Regions from separate parts of the Streptomyces sp. NPDC088730 genome, predicted to be linked through region 2. Evidence: riboswitches for the same ligand, from Rfam matches in the RefSeq annotation. Region 2 holds a riboswitch; the other holds the start of a gene.
What was found. Region 2 has a riboswitch for glycine ahead of gcvT (glycine cleavage system aminomethyltransferase GcvT). Riboswitches for the same ligand answer to the same signal wherever they lie in the genome.

Region 1 (7,366 bases), on a different contig from region 2:
CTCAAGTACGGGTGGAGGGTTCACTCCGAGGCAGGAGGGTTCGTCCATGCCGGTCTGTACGAGGTGCGGTCACCGCAATGCCGAAGCCAGCCGCTTCTGCTCCAACTGCGGCGCGCCGCTGAGGGGCGGGGTTCCCGAGCGGGCTTCGGAGACGACGTCGACCATCTCCATCTCGGGCCTTGAGGCCTACGAGGCGGAGGCGACCGGTCAGTCGTCGGCGCCGTCGCTCTCGCCCGAGGCCCAGGCGGCTGTGGACGCCCTGCCGCTCGGCTCGGCACTCCTGGTGGTGCGTCGCGGTCCGAATTCGGGCAGCCGCTTCCTGCTGGACGGCGAGCTGACCACGGCCGGCCGCCACCCGCAGAGCGATATCTTCCTCGACGACGTGACGGTCTCGCGCCGCCACGTGGAGTTCCACCGGAATCCGGACGGCAGCTTCACGGTCGGGGACGTGGGCAGCCTCAACGGCACGTACGTCAACCGAGAGCGCATCGACTCCGTCCCGCTGTCCAACGGCGACGAAGTGCAGATCGGCAAGTACCGGCTGGTCTTCTACGCGAGCCAGCGGGCCATCTGACCCGCCCCTGACTCCGTCGGGGGGACCCCGAGGAAGGTCCATGCTGAGAACACCGACGGGCGGTGCCGGAAACGGCACCGCCCCCGCCGACGACCGCCCGATGAGCATCGGCACGGTGCTCCTGCAACTGCGGAACGAGTTTCCCGAAGTGACCATCTCCAAGATCCGGTTCCTGGAGGCGGAGGGGCTCGTCGAGCCGCAGCGGACGCCCTCGGGCTACCGCAAGTTCCGCCCCGACGATGTCGAGCGGCTCGCCCAGGTGCTGCGGATGCAGCGGGACCACTACCTTCCGCTGAAGGTCATCCGCGAGCACCTGGACGCCGTCGCCCGGGGCGAGCGGGCCCCCCTGCCGGCCCCGGACAGCGAGCGGGACTTCACCGACGGCAGCTGGACCGGCGGGACGGGCCGCGCCACCGCCGCGCGCATCGGCCGGGCCGAGCTGCTCGCTGCCGCAGAGGTCACCGAGAGCGACCTCGACGCGTGGGAGTCGTACGGTCTGGTCGTCCCATCGGCCGACGGCGGATACGACGCGGAGACGGTCACCGTCGCCAGGCTCGTGTCGGATCTGGGCCGATTCGGTCTGGAACCGCGGCATCTGCGCGCCATGCGGGCGGCCGCTGACCGGGAGGCCGGGCTGATCGAACAGGTGGTCGCCCCCCTGCGCCGGCACCGGAATCCGCAGACCAGAGCCCATGCCGAGGCCACCGCGAAGGAGCTGGCAGAACTCTCTGTACGGCTGCATTCGGCCCTCGTGCAGACCGCGCTCCAGATCAGACTCCACTGATCCGCGTGGGCCCCGACTACCCAAACCTGCCGAGCACGTCCTAGGGTTGCTGTGTGAACGAGCTCGACGTTGTGGGTGTCCGGGTGGAAATGCCCTCCAACCAGCCGATCGTGCTCCTGCGTGAAGTGGGAGGCGACCGGTACCTCCCCATTTGGATCGGTCCTGGCGAGGCGACCGCTATCGCCTTCGCCCAGCAGGGCATGGCTCCGGCGAGGCCGCTGACCCATGACCTCTTCAAGGATGTGCTTGAGGCCGTGGGCCAGGAGCTCACCGAGGTCCGGATCACGGACCTCAGGGAAGGGGTCTTCTACGCGGAGCTGGTCTTCGCGAGCGGAGTCGAGGTGAGTGCGCGGCCGTCCGACGCCATAGCGCTCGCCCTGCGTACCGGAACGCCGATCTACGGCAGTGACGGGGTGCTCGATGACGCGGGAATCGCGATTCCCGACGAGCAGGAGGACGAGGTGGAGAAGTTCCGCGAATTCCTCGACCAGATCTCGCCGGAGGACTTCGGTACGAACAGCCAGTGAGGTCCCGAAGGGGCGCCGCCAGCGCATCCGAGAAGCCTTTCCCGGTCGAGGGTCACTGGAAACCACCCTCAGGGTGATTATCACTCGGCGTGCCGAGTGTGGCGATCGTTGACGCACCCCGGGTGACTGCCTACCTTCGAGTGGGCAGGTCAAGGACGGAGGTCGGCGTGGGAAGCAGCGGCGACGGTGCGGCAGCGGGTGGGCCGTATCCGCAGCAGGGGAGTACAGCCGACCAGACCATCAGGCAGCCGGCTGCGCCGGCTGCGGTGGCGGGGGGCGGCGTGGCATCGGCCAAGGACATCGGCTATCGCGGGCCGACGGCGTGCGCGGCGGCGGGGATCACTTATCGACAGCTCGACTACTGGGCCCGTACGGGCCTGGTCGAGCCGAGCGTCCGTCCGGCCTACGGGTCGGGCACACAACGGCTCTACAGCTTCAGGGACGTCGTCCTGCTGAAGATCGTGAAGCGCTTCCTCGACACCGGGGTGGCCCTCCAGAACATCCGCACCACGGTCCAGCACCTGCGGGCCCGCGGGTTCCAGGACCTTGAGCGCATGACGCTGATGAGCGACGGAGCGACGGTCTACGAGTGCTCCTCACCCGCCGAGGTCGTGGAGCTGCTCCAAGGGGGTCAGGGCGTCTTCGGTATCGCCGTGGGGGTGGTCTGGCGGGACGTCGACGCCGCGCTGTCACAGCTGCACGGAGAGCGGGTGGACACCGGCGAGACCCTGATCGGGAACAATCCCGCCGATGAGCTCGCCCGACGGCGCAACCGGGCCGGCTGACCCGGTGAGGTCCGGCCGGTACCGGGCCGTCCGGGGCCGGCGGGCGCTCGCCGCCCGGCGATTGTCAGTGCCATGGGGCAGCATCGGTTGATGTGAGAGCCGTGCCGACCATCCTGCATCTGGACATGGATGCCTTCTACGCCTCTGCCGAGCAGGCGTCGAAGCCGAGCCTGCGCGGCAAACCGGTCGTGGTGGGCGGTCTGGGACCGCGCGGGGTCGTCGCCACCGCCTCGTACGAGGCCCGGCGTTTCGGGATCCACTCGGCCATGCCGATGGCGCAGGCCAGAAGGCTCGCGCCGAACGCCGCCTATCTGGTGCCGCGCTTCGCGCTCTACCGGACGGTGAGCGACCAGGTCATGGAGCTGCTCGGCCGGCTGTCGCCGCTGGTTGAGCCACTGAGCCTGGACGAGGCCTTCGTCGACCTGGAGGCGGGCGGCACGGCGAACGACACGGCCTCCGCGCTGGCCGTCGGCGAGCAGCTGCGCGAGGCGATCGAGGCGGTCACCGGACTCAGCGGCTCCGTCGGCCTGGCGGGCTCCAAGATGCTGGCCAAGATCGCCTCTGAGGAGGCGAAGCCGGACGGGATCATGCTGATAGAGCCGGGGACCGAGCGGGAGATGCTCGCGCCCATGCCGGTGCGCACCCTGCCCGGCGTCGGACCGGCCACCGCGGACCATCTGCGGCGCGCCGGGATGACCACGGTGAACGACCTGGCAGAGGCGGGCGAGGCGGAGCTCGTGCGGCTGCTGGGCAAGGCGCACGGCAGCTCACTGCACCGGATGGCCTCCGGCCACGACGACCGGCCGGTCGTCGCCGAGCGCGACGCGAAATCGGTCTCGGTCGAGGACACCTTCGACATGGACCTGCACGACCGGGTCCGGGTCAGGAACGAGGTCGAGCGGCTTGCCGACCGGTGTGTCCAGCGGCTGCGCGCGGCGGAGCGCTCGGGCAGGACCGTGGTGCTGAAGGTGCGGCGCTACGACTTCTCGACCCTGACCCGCTCCGAGACGCTGCGCGGGCCCACCGACGACCCCACGGTGGTCCGGGAGGCCGCGGCGCGGCTGCTGGAGTCGGTGGACACCACCGGGGGAGTGCGGCTGCTGGGAGTGGGCGTCACCGGGCTGGCCGACTACACCCAGGAGGATCTGTTCGCGCAGGCGGCCGGCGAGCGCGCCGCGGCCGGGCTCGCCGCGGCCCTTGCCGACGCCGAGCGGGCCGGCGGTGCGGAGACCGGAGGGGACGCGGGAACGGACGAGGGCCGGCCGGAGCCCGGAGAGGCGGAACCGGAGAGCGCGGAGCAGCTCGCCGCCCGGCGCTGGCCGGCCGGACACGACGTGCGCCACGACGCCCACGGCCACGGCTGGGTGCAGGGCAGCGGGGTCGGCCGGGTCACGGTGCGTTTCGAGGAGCCGGATTCGGCGCCCGGCCGGGTGCGTACGTTCCGTATCGACGATCCGGAACTCCGGCCCGCCGATCCGCTGCCGCTCGTGCGGGACCCGGCCGACTACTCGTCCTGGCCGGCCAGCCTGCCGAAGTCCCGGTCCGGGGCGGTCTCCTCGGGCGGGGAGTCCAGACCGTAGTGCCGGTAGAGCTGGAGCTCCTGTTCCGGCGAGAGGTGCCGGCCGACCCCGAAGTCGGGTGCGTCCTTGATCAGCGCGCGGTCGAAGGGGACGCGAAGCGTGTCCTTGACGAATTCGCTGGGTTCCAGCGGGACGAAGGCGTCCCGGCTGAACAGTCCGGTGCGTACGGCCGCCCACTCCGGCACACCGGTCGCATCGTCGAGGTACACCTCGTCCACGGTTCCGATCTTGGTGCCCTCGCGGTCGAAGGCCTTGCGGCCGATCAGGCTGCGCGGATCGATGTCGGTCTGCACGGTCCCTCCCACTGGTCGCGGGTACTCCACAGGAACCACAGAAGTGCAGATCCGTGGGGTTGGCCACTCGAAATCTACGCCCGGCACCCCGCTGGTACGCTGAAGGCGGCTGCTTACCCCGTGCGGGAGAGTCCTCCGGAACGAATCCGGAGGCGCCGAAGGAGCAAATCCTCCCCGGAATCTCTCAGGCCCCCGTACCGCACGGACGAGGTCACTCTGGAAAGCAGGGCGGGTTCCGCACGGCACGGGTGCCGAGTGGGTCCCTCCCTCACCGACGGTGAAAGCCGGTGCGCGCAGTGGCACCGGTGAAGCTCTCAGGTTGAGATGACAGAGGGGGAGGCCGTTCGGGCACCCCGCGCCGCGGTGCCCCTCGCAGGTCGTGACAGACCAGGAGGCCTCCACCATGACCCCCCGTCGCACTTCGCTCTCCCAGCTCGAACAGGGAATCCCGTTCGAGCAGCGTCATATCGGTCCCGACGCCGCGGCGCAGGCGAAGATGCTCGCCCAGGTCGGTTACGGCTCGCTCGACGAGCTCACCTCGGCCGCGGTGCCCGACGTCATCCGGAGCGCCGAGGCGCTGCGGCTTCCCACGGCCCGCACCGAGGCCGAGGTGCTGGCCGAACTGCGGGCGCTCGCCGACCGCAACCAGGTGCTGGCCCCGATGATCGGGCTCGGCTACTACGGCACGTTCACCCCGCCGGTGATCCTGCGCAACGTGATGGAGAACCCCGCCTGGTACACGGCCTACACGCCGTACCAGCCGGAGATCTCCCAGGGCCGCCTCGAAGCCCTCCTGAACTTCCAGACGATGGTCGCGGACCTGACCGGACTGCCCACCTCCGGTGCCTCGCTGCTCGACGAGGGCACCGCCGCCGCCGAGGCGATGGCGCTGGCACGGCGCGTCGGCAAGGTGAAGAACGGCGTCTTCCTGGTCGACGCCGACGCCCTCCCGCAGACCGTCGCCGTGATCCGGACCCGTGCGGAGCCGACCGGTGTCGAGGTCGTCGTCGCCGACCTGGCCGACGGCATCCCGGCGGAGATCGCGGAGCGCGGCGTCTTCGGCGTACTGCTGCAGTACCCGGGCGCCTCCGGAGCCGTGCGCGATCTGCGGCCCGTCATCGAGCAGTCCCACGAGCTGGGCGCGATCGTCACCGTCGCCGCCGACCTGCTGGCGCTCACCCTGCTCACCTCGCCCGGCGAGCTGGGCGCGGACATCGCGGTGGGCACCACGCAGCGCTTCGGCGTGCCGATGGGCTTCGGCGGACCGCACGCCGGCTTCATGGCCGTGCGCGAGAAGTTCGCCCGCAGCCTGCCGGGCCGTCTCGTCGGCGTCTCCGTGGACGCGGACGGCAACAAGGCCTACCGGCTGGCCCTGCAGACCCGCGAGCAGCACATCCGCCGTGAGAAGGCCACCAGTAACATCTGCACCGCTCAGGTGCTCCTCGCCGTGATGGCCGGCATGTACGCCGTCTACCACGGCCCCGACGGGCTGCGGACGATCGCGCGGCGCACCCACCGTTACGCCGCGATCCTCGCGCAGGGCCTGCGGTCCGGCGGCGTGGACGTGGTCACCGCCTCGCACTTCGACACGCTGACCGTCCGGGTGCCCGGCCGGGCCGCGGAGGTCGTGGCCGACGCCCGCGAGCGCGGCGTGAACCTGCGGGTCGTCGACGGCGATCTCGTCTCGCTCGCCTGTGACGAGACCACCACACGTACGGAGATCGCGTCCGTCTGGGCGTCCTTCGGCGTCACCGGTGACATCGAGGCGCTGGACGCCACGACCGCCGACGCGCTGCCCGAGGGGCTGCTGCGGACCGACTCCGTGCTGACCCACCCGGTCTTCCACCAGCACCGTTCCGAGACCGCGATGCTGCGCTACCTGCGCAAGCTCGCCGACCGTGACTACGCGCTGGACCGCGGCATGATCCCGCTCGGCTCCTGCACCATGAAGCTGAACGCGACCGCCGAGATGGAGTCGATCACCTGGCCCGAGTTCGGAGCGCTGCACCCCTTCGCGCCGGCCGAGCAGGCCCAGGGCTTCCTGACGCTCATCCGTGAGCTGGAGGAGCGGCTGGCCGAGGTCACCGGTTACGACGCGGTGTCCATCCAGCCGAACGCCGGTTCGCAGGGCGAGTTCGCCGGACTGCTGGCCGTCCGGGCGTACCACCGTGCCAACGGTGACGAGGGGCGGACCGTCTGCCTGATCCCGTCCTCCGCGCACGGCACGAACGCGGCCAGTGCGGTGATGGCCGGTATGCGGGTCGTCGTGGTGAAGACCGCCGACGACGGAGAGGTCGACATCAAGGACCTCCGCGCCAAGATCGAGCAGTACCGCGACGAGCTGGCCGTGCTCATGATCACCTACCCGTCGACGCACGGTGTCTTCGAGGAGCACGTCGCGGACATCTGCGCCGAGGTGCACGACGCGGGCGGTCAGGTGTACGTCGACGGCGCCAACCTCAACGCGCTGGTCGGGCTCGCCAAGCCGGGCCACTTCGGCGGCGACGTCTCGCACCTGAACCTGCACAAGACCTTCTGCATCCCGCACGGCGGCGGCGGCCCCGGCGTCGGCCCGGTCGGGGTGCGCGCGCACCTGGCGCCATACCTGCCGAACCACCCGCTGCAGCCCGCCGCCGGTCCGGAGACCGGGGTCGGCCCGATCTCGGCCGCGCCGTGGGGCTCGGCCGGCATCCTGCCGATCTCCTGGGCGTACGTACGCCTGATGGGCGGGGAGGGCCTGAAGCGTGCGACGCAGGTCGCCGTACTCGCCGCGAACTACATCGCCAAGCGCCTGGAGCCGCACTACCCGATCCTGTACAACGG
Region 2 (7,366 bases):
ATCCGGTCGATGGCGATCTGCTCGATCACATCGACGTGCTCACAGCCGCCGTAGTAGCGGCGGCCGGGGTAGCCCTCGGCGTACTTGTTGGTCAGGACGGAGCCCTGGGCCTCCATGACCGCGACCGGAGCGAAGTTCTCCGAGGCGATCATTTCGAGGGTGGACTGCTGACGGTGGAGCTCGGCGTCGACAGCGGCGGCGACGTCCGGGTCCAGCTCGTGGAGAGAGGAGTTGAGAAGCGACATCAGGTGGTCCCTTGGGGTCTCAGTTGCCGGAGAACGCGGTGTACTCGTCGGCGGAGAGCAGATCGGCCGGCTCCTCCGTGACGCGCACCTTGAACAGCCAGCCGCCTTCGAACGGCGCGGAGTTCACCAGCGAGGGGTCGTCCACGACGTCCTGGTTCGCGGCCGTGACCTCGCCGCTCACCGGCGAGTACAGGTCGCTGACCGACTTGGTCGACTCCAGCTCGCCGCAGGTCTCGCCCGCGGTCACCGTGTCACCGACCTCGGGGAGCTGGGCGAAGACGACGTCACCGAGCGCGTTGGCCGCGTGCTCCGTGATACCGACCGTGGCCACGCCGTCCTCGACGGCCGACAGCCACTCGTGCTCCTTGCTGTACCGCAGCTGCTGGGGGTTGCTCATGACCTGAATTCTCCTGTACGCGGGGGAGTGCTGATGAACGATGGTCTTACGGTGTGAGACGCGACTGCGTCACTTCTGGACGCGGGCGGCCGTTACTTCCGGCGCTTGTAGAACGGCAGCGCCACGACCTCGTACGGCTCGTGGCTGCCCCGGATGTCCACCGCCACGCCCTCGGTGCCGGGCGTGGCGTGCGCGGCGTCGACGTACGCCATGGCGATCGGCTTGCCGAGGGTGGGCGAGGGGGCGCCGGAGGTGACCTCGCCGATGACCTGGCCGCCGGCGACGACCGGGAACCCGGCGCGCGGCACCCGGCGGCCCTCGGCGACCAGGCCGACGAGCTTGCGGGGCGGGGCGGTCTCGGCGCGCTCCGCGGCGGACTCCAGGGCCTTGCGGCCGACGAAGTCGCCCTCCTTCTCGAACTTCACGACCCGGCCGAGACCGGCGTCGAACGGGGTGAGGGAGGTGGTCAGCTCGTGCCCGTACAGCGGCATGCCCGCCTCCAGGCGCAGCGTGTCGCGGCAGGACAGCCCGCAGGGGATCAGTCCGCGGGAGGCGCCGGCCTCGGTCAGCGCCCGCCACAGCTGCTCGGCGTGGCCGGGGGCGACGAACAGCTCGAAGCCGTCCTCGCCGGTGTAGCCGGTACGGGCGATCAGCGCGGGGACCCCGGCGACCGTGCCGGGCAGCCCGGCGTAGTACTTCAGGCCGTCCAGGTCCGCGTCGGTGACGGCGGCCAGGATGGCGGGGGACTCCGGGCCCTGGACGGCCAGCAGCGCGTACGCGTCGCGGTCGTCGCGCACCTCGGCGTCGAAGCCCCCGGCGCGCTCGGTGATCGTGTCGAGCACCAGCTGGGCGTTGCCCGCGTTGGCGACCACCATGTACTCGGTCTCCGCCAGCCGGTACACGATCAGGTCGTCCAGGATGCCGCCGTCCTCGGCGCAGATCATCGTGTAGCGGGCCCGGCCCACCGAGACGGTGCCGATGTTGCCGACCAGCGCGAAGTTCAGGAGGTCCACCGCGGCCGGGCCGGTGACGGTGATCTCGCCCATGTGGGAGAGGTCGAAGAGGCCGGCCTTCGTGCGCACGGCGAGGTGCTCCTCGCGCTCACTGGCGTACCGCAGGGGCATGTCCCAGCCCGCGAAGTCGGTCATGGTCGCGCCCAGCGAACGGTGCAGGGCATCGAGGGCGGTGAGGCGGGGGGCGGTGCTCATGGATATGGCTCCCAGGGCATGACGACGAGGACGATCCCTCCCCATCTGTCATCGGAACCTGAGAGGTTCGCCGAGAGGCCCCGGAGGGGTTCGGCTTGCACCTTGGGTGGAGCCGCGGGGCGACTCGCTTTTCAGATCTGCCTCATCCACGCGGTACGGGGCCTGAGAGATTCAAGGGAGGATCTTGCTCCTTCGGCGCCCGGCCTGTGGCCGGAACTCTCCCGCGCGGATTCAAGCGGCCTTTATGCAGTTGGCCGGGCCATCATCGCACGCATCCGCGGTCAGTGGGGCGCCGGTACCCCACCGGATCCGGCGGGTCGCGCGCTTGTGCCGCATTACCTTTTCTTTACACTTCTTGGCAGGTGTGGGTCGGCCGACAGGGGGATGGCGATGACGTTGCAGCGGTACGCGACGACCGCGGGGGCCGCGCACGGCGCACTGCCCGCACAGCCGGGTGCGCCGGCCCGGGAGGCACGGGGCCCGCACGGACCCGTCGTCCGGGACCTGCGCTACCGGGCCGGGCACAGCCCGCGCGCCCTGCACTTCGTGGCGGGCGATGTGGTGGTGGTCTCCGGGCTGCCGGGCAGCGGCAAATCGACCCTGATCAAGCGGGCCGTGTCCGCCCGCGTGATCGACTCCCAGGACACCAGGGACCGCTGGGCCGCCCTGCTGCCGCGGTTAGTCCCGTACGCCTTCTACCGTCCGCTCGTCCGCGTCGCCCACTACTGGGGGCTGTGGCGGGTGCTGCGTTCCGGCGTCTCCGTCGTCGTCCACGACTGCGGTACCCAGGCCTGGGTGCGCGGCTGGCTGGGCCGCGACGCCCGGCGGCGCGGCCGCGTCCTGCACCTCGTTCTGATCGACGTCTCCCCGCAGACGGCGCGGGCCGGGCAGATCGAGCGGGGGCGCGGCGTCTCCGGATACGCGTTCGCCCGGCACCGCGGGGCGCTGCGGAGGCTGCTGCGCGACACCGAGACCGGACTGCTGCCGCTCGGCTGCGTATCGGCGGTCCTGCTGGACCGCGAGGCGGCGGCGCTGCTGACCCGGATCACCTTCGCGGACGACAGGCCCTAACCTCTTGCTGCATGGCACGGGGCCAGGGCCTTTCGCCGAACTGCCGTCGTTGCCCGTAGGGCGGCCGGACGGCGTCAGGTGCCTCCCCGGGCTCTCGGCTTCGCTCAAGCGGGGGAGACCCCGTTTCCCGGCGTGCCGGTCCCGGGCCCCGGTACTGGACGTACCGGGGCCCGGGACCGGGGCGGCGAGAGTGCGTGCATGGCGTCGCGCGGCAGACGGCAGTTCGACGACGGGCCCTAGAGAGGTAATCAGTGAACACTCCGGCGCAGGACTCCTTCCACCCGCAGGGCGGATGGCCGGCCAATGAGCTAGAAGAAGTACTGGGCGCTTCGCTCGGCAGCCCGGAAGCGGGCGGCCGGCTCGTGGAGGTGCTCGGCCGCAGCCATCTCTGGGTGCCGCTGCCCAACGGCGGCGGGCCGGACTCCACCGACCTGGACCTGCCCACGCTTGAGCTCGACGGCGGGGTGTACGTCCCCGTGTTCAGCTCCGAGCAGCAGTTCCTCAGCTGTGTCGGCACCCATATGTCCTTCACCGTGGCGCCCGCCGTCGAGTTCGCCCGCGGGCTGCCCCCGCAGCTCGGCCTGGCGGTGAACCCGGGCGGCGTCGTCGGCATGCCGCTGCCGCCGCCCGCCGTGGCCGAACTCTGCCGGGCCGGACGCAGCGTGCTCGACGGGCCGGCCGGCGGCGGCCGGGTCCGGCTCTACGAGCCGGACTGGAAGGAGGAGCCCGTCGACTTCCTCGCCGCCGCCGCCGACGAGTTCGCCCGGAGCGGTGTCGTGCTCAGCGCCCGCAGGACCCTCGCCAGCATCGAGGGCGGCGACCCCGTCCTCTTCGTCGGCGTCGAGTTCTCGACCTGGGACGGCGCGGGGCGCAACGCCCCCATGGACGCGCTCGGCCGGGCGCTCGGCCGCGTCGAGCCGCCGTGGCCGGTCAACCTGGTCCTGCTCGACGTGGCGCAGGACCCGGTCGCCGACTGGATGCGGGCGCGGATCCGGCCGTTCTTCCAGCGCCCCGCCGAGTAGGACCGGGTTGACCGGCCGCACCGGGGGTGACGGCGGCGGGCCATGACGTCAAGCCGGTGTCATGACCGGCACCTAAGCTGGTTTGATGGCTGGTGCCTCGGCACCGCGCCGCACCCGTGTGCCCCGGGAGCGGCAGGCCGACACAGTGGATCGAAGAGGGGCGGGACCAGGGTGAGTGCGTCAGGCACGGGGGCGACTGATGGGGTCTCCCCTGGTCGAGCGGAGCCGAGAGCCCGGGAAAAGGTCGAGCACCTGCTGCGCCAAGTGACGCCCGGTCGCTACGACGCGTACGAGGCTCTGCTCCAGGCCCTGGCGGCCGACCGGATCTGGATGCTGCTCTGGCACGGCCGGGCCGGTTCGCCCGACGCCCAGTACGGCAACATGGAGATCGAGGGCCTCGGCTACGCCCCCTGTGTCACCTCCGCCCAGGAGCTGGCCGCCAGCGGCTGGAGCCGGGCCCACGAGGTGGTGGGCGGCCGCGACATCGCCCGCGCGCTGTTCCCCGACCGCTGGGGCATCTGGCTCAACCCGCACGCCCCGGGCGGCGGCGTGGGCATCCCCTGGCTCGACCTTCGCCGGATCGCCACCGGCCTCGACCGGATGCCCGCCGGTCCGCTGCGGATCAGCGACCCCGCCCTTGAGACCCCGCAGTTCTACGCCCAGCTGACGCGGAACGCCCACCACACCCCGGCGATCCGCTCGCTGCGCCGCGCCTGGGTGCAGCCCGCGCTCGGCGTGCCGTACCTCGCCATCGGCCTCGACCTGTACGACACGAGCCAGCCGTCCGTCGACGCGGTGCGCGCGATGATGCAGCAGTCGGTCAGCGCGGTCCCGGAGGGGCTGCCGGTCTCCACCGTCGCCATGTCCGACGAGTACGACCCCGTCGCGATGTGGCTGCGGGGCAACTCCCGTCCGTTCTACGACCGCGAGTCGCACGCCCCGGCCGGCCGCAGCGGCGTCGTCGCTCCCGGTTACGGCTATCCGCAGGCCCCCGGACCGGCCCCGCACACCTACTAGTGCGCCCGCCGGAGCGGACATACGCCCCTCCGGCGGACAAGGCGACGCTCCCGGTCACCCAAATAGCCACTCAATAACGCCTGTTGGGCGTCATGTCCGTTCTGGTGGATTAGCGGGCGAGTGGTCCGCTCACTCGATCCACCTGTCCGGATAACGGAAGCTCACTGACCGCATCACGTTTGAGCAAACATTCCCCGTCAGGTCTGGCGGGTGATCGCAACTGCGTTGAAGACTCCCGGCTAGTGGGGATCGTCGGCCCTTTGTACGAGGTTGCCCCGGCGGACATTCCGCAGACGCATTTCCGCACCCAGTACCGCACCGAGCACCGCACCGAGTTTCCGCACAGAGTTCCGCACCGTTTTCGCACCGAGACGCCAGAAGCCACGTGAACACGCGCGGCCCACAAGCGCCAGGCCGTTACCGCGGCGAGCAAGGGCCGGCCACCGCCGGCGGGAGGGGTCAAAGGCACTGTGACCGCACCGATCGAGACCACCGGATCGGCTGCCGAGGCTCAGCCGGAGGCAGTACTCACGGGAGTCAAGCAGAGCCAGATCGAAGGCCGTTCGCTCGGACAGATCGCCTGGTCGCGTTTCAAGCGCGACAAGGTGGCCGTCGCGGGCGGCATCGTTGTCATCCTGCTGGTCCTGCTCGCTGTCCTCTCCAAGCCGATCCAGGCCGTCTTCGGGCTGGACCCCAACGAGTTCCACCAGGACCTCATCGACCCCGCGCTGCTGGCGCCCAAGGGTGACTGGGGCGGCATCAGCTGGAGCCATCCGCTCGGCGTCGAACCGCAGTACGGACGCGACATCCTGTCCCGGATCATCGAGGGCTCCTGGGTCTCCCTCGTCGTCGCCGTCGGCGCCACCCTGCTCTCCGTGGTGATCGGCGTCTTCTTCGGCGTGGTCTCCGGGTTCTACGGCGGCTGGGTCGACACGGTCATCAGCCGCATGATGGACACCTTCCTGGCCTTCCCGCTGCTGCTGTTCGCGATCTCCATCTCGGCGGCGCTGCAGGACGGCGCGTTCGGTCTTGAGGGGCTGCCGCTGCGGCTCGCGGTACTGATCTTTGTGATCGGCTTCTTCAGCTGGCCGTACATGGGCCGTATCGTGCGGGCCCAGACGATGAGCCTGCGCAACCGCGAATTCGTCGAGGCGGCCCGCTCGTTGGGGGCCCGCGGCCCCTTCATCCTCTTCCGGGAGCTGCTGCCGAACCTGGTGGCGCCCATCCTGGTCTACTCCACGCTGCTGATCCCCTCGAACATCCTCTTCGAGGCGGGTCTCAGCTACCTCGGGGTCGGTATCGCCCCGCCGCAGGCCTCCTGGGGCGGGATGCTCACGAACGCGATCGACTTCTACCGGAACGACCCGATGTACATGATCGTGCCAGGCGTGGCCATCTTCGTCACGGTCCTGGCGTTCAACCTGCTGGGAGACGGGCTGCGTGATGCCCTCGACCCCCGTAGCAAGTAGGTCCCAAGGGCGCTCGCCACAACGGCGTGCGACATGCCATGGCAACCATCGATTGAGGGGAATTTCCTCAGGTGAAGACCAGTAAAACGACAGCGGTGGTTGCCACGGCTGTGGTCCTGATGCTGGGCGCGTCCGCGTGCAGCGGTTCCGACGACGACAACGGCGGCGGCGGGAACAGCAAGGGCTCCGGTGCCACCGACGCCGCGCTGACGTCGGTCGTCAACAAGTCGGAGAAGAAGGGCGGGACCGTCAAGATCGAGCTCTCCGACGAGCCCGACTCCCTCGACCCCGGCAACACCTACTACGGCTGGGTGCAGAACCTCTCCCGCCTGTACGGCCGCACCCTGACGTCCTTCAAGCCGGCCGCCGGCAAGGACGGCCTGGAGGTCGTCCCGGACCTCGCGGAGGGCCTCGGCAAGTCGAGCCCGGACGCCAAGACCTGGACGTACACGCTGAAGAAGGGTCTCAAGTTCGAGGACGGGACCCCGATCACCTCGAAGGACGTCAAGTACGCCGTCGAGCGCTCCAACTTCGCGCCGGAGGCCCTGTCCAACGGCCCGACGTACTTCAAGGCGCACCTCGCGGGCGGCGACAAGTACAAGGGCCCGTACAAGGACAAGAGCGCGGGCGGCATCTCCTCCATCGAGACGCCGGACGACAGCACGATCGTCTTCAAGCTGAAGGACCCCTTCGCGGACTTCGACTACCTGGCGACCTTCTCGCAGACGGCCCCCGTGCCGGCCTCGAAGGACAAGGGTGCCGACTACGTGAAGCACATCGTGTCCTCGGGCCCGTACAAGTTCGAGTCGTACGACGAGGGCCGCGGCGCGACCCTCGTGCGCAACTCCAACTGGGACCCGAAGACCGACCCGAACCGTCCGGCCCTGCCGGACAAGGTGACGATCCGCTTCAAGGTGAAGCAGGAGACGGTCGACAA

Region 1: linked by a shared signal. The riboswitch ahead of gcvP (aminomethyl-transferring glycine dehydrogenase) and the one ahead of gcvT (glycine cleavage system aminomethyltransferase GcvT) in region 2 are both predicted to bind glycine.

What each region holds. Positions count from the first base shown of each region.
Region 1 is NZ_JBIVLK010000021.1:6,009-13,374, forward strand. It holds gene ACIP89_RS34565 (FHA domain-containing protein) at 1-574, shown strand, start outside; gene ACIP89_RS34570 (MerR family transcriptional regulator) at 615-1,358, shown strand; gene ACIP89_RS34575 (bifunctional nuclease family protein) at 1,412-1,885, shown strand; gene ACIP89_RS34580 (MerR family transcriptional regulator) at 2,053-2,670, shown strand; gene ACIP89_RS34585 (DNA polymerase IV) at 2,763-4,250, shown strand; gene ACIP89_RS34590 (PRC-barrel domain-containing protein) at 4,175-4,543, opposite strand; glycine riboswitch at 4,657-4,753, shown strand; gene gcvP (aminomethyl-transferring glycine dehydrogenase) at 4,947-7,366, shown strand, end outside.
Region 2 is NZ_JBIVLK010000003.1:42,361-49,726, reverse strand. It holds gene glyA (serine hydroxymethyltransferase) at 1-245, opposite strand, end outside; gene gcvH (glycine cleavage system protein GcvH) at 265-642, opposite strand; gene gcvT (glycine cleavage system aminomethyltransferase GcvT) at 735-1,850, opposite strand; glycine riboswitch at 1,992-2,084, opposite strand; gene ACIP89_RS12185 (AAA family ATPase) at 2,241-2,921, shown strand; gene ACIP89_RS12180 (enhanced serine sensitivity protein SseB) at 3,173-3,943, shown strand; gene ACIP89_RS12175 (enhanced serine sensitivity protein SseB C-terminal domain-containing protein) at 4,115-4,960, shown strand; gene ACIP89_RS12170 (ABC transporter permease) at 5,431-6,429, shown strand; gene ACIP89_RS12165 (ABC transporter substrate-binding protein) at 6,549-7,366, shown strand, end outside.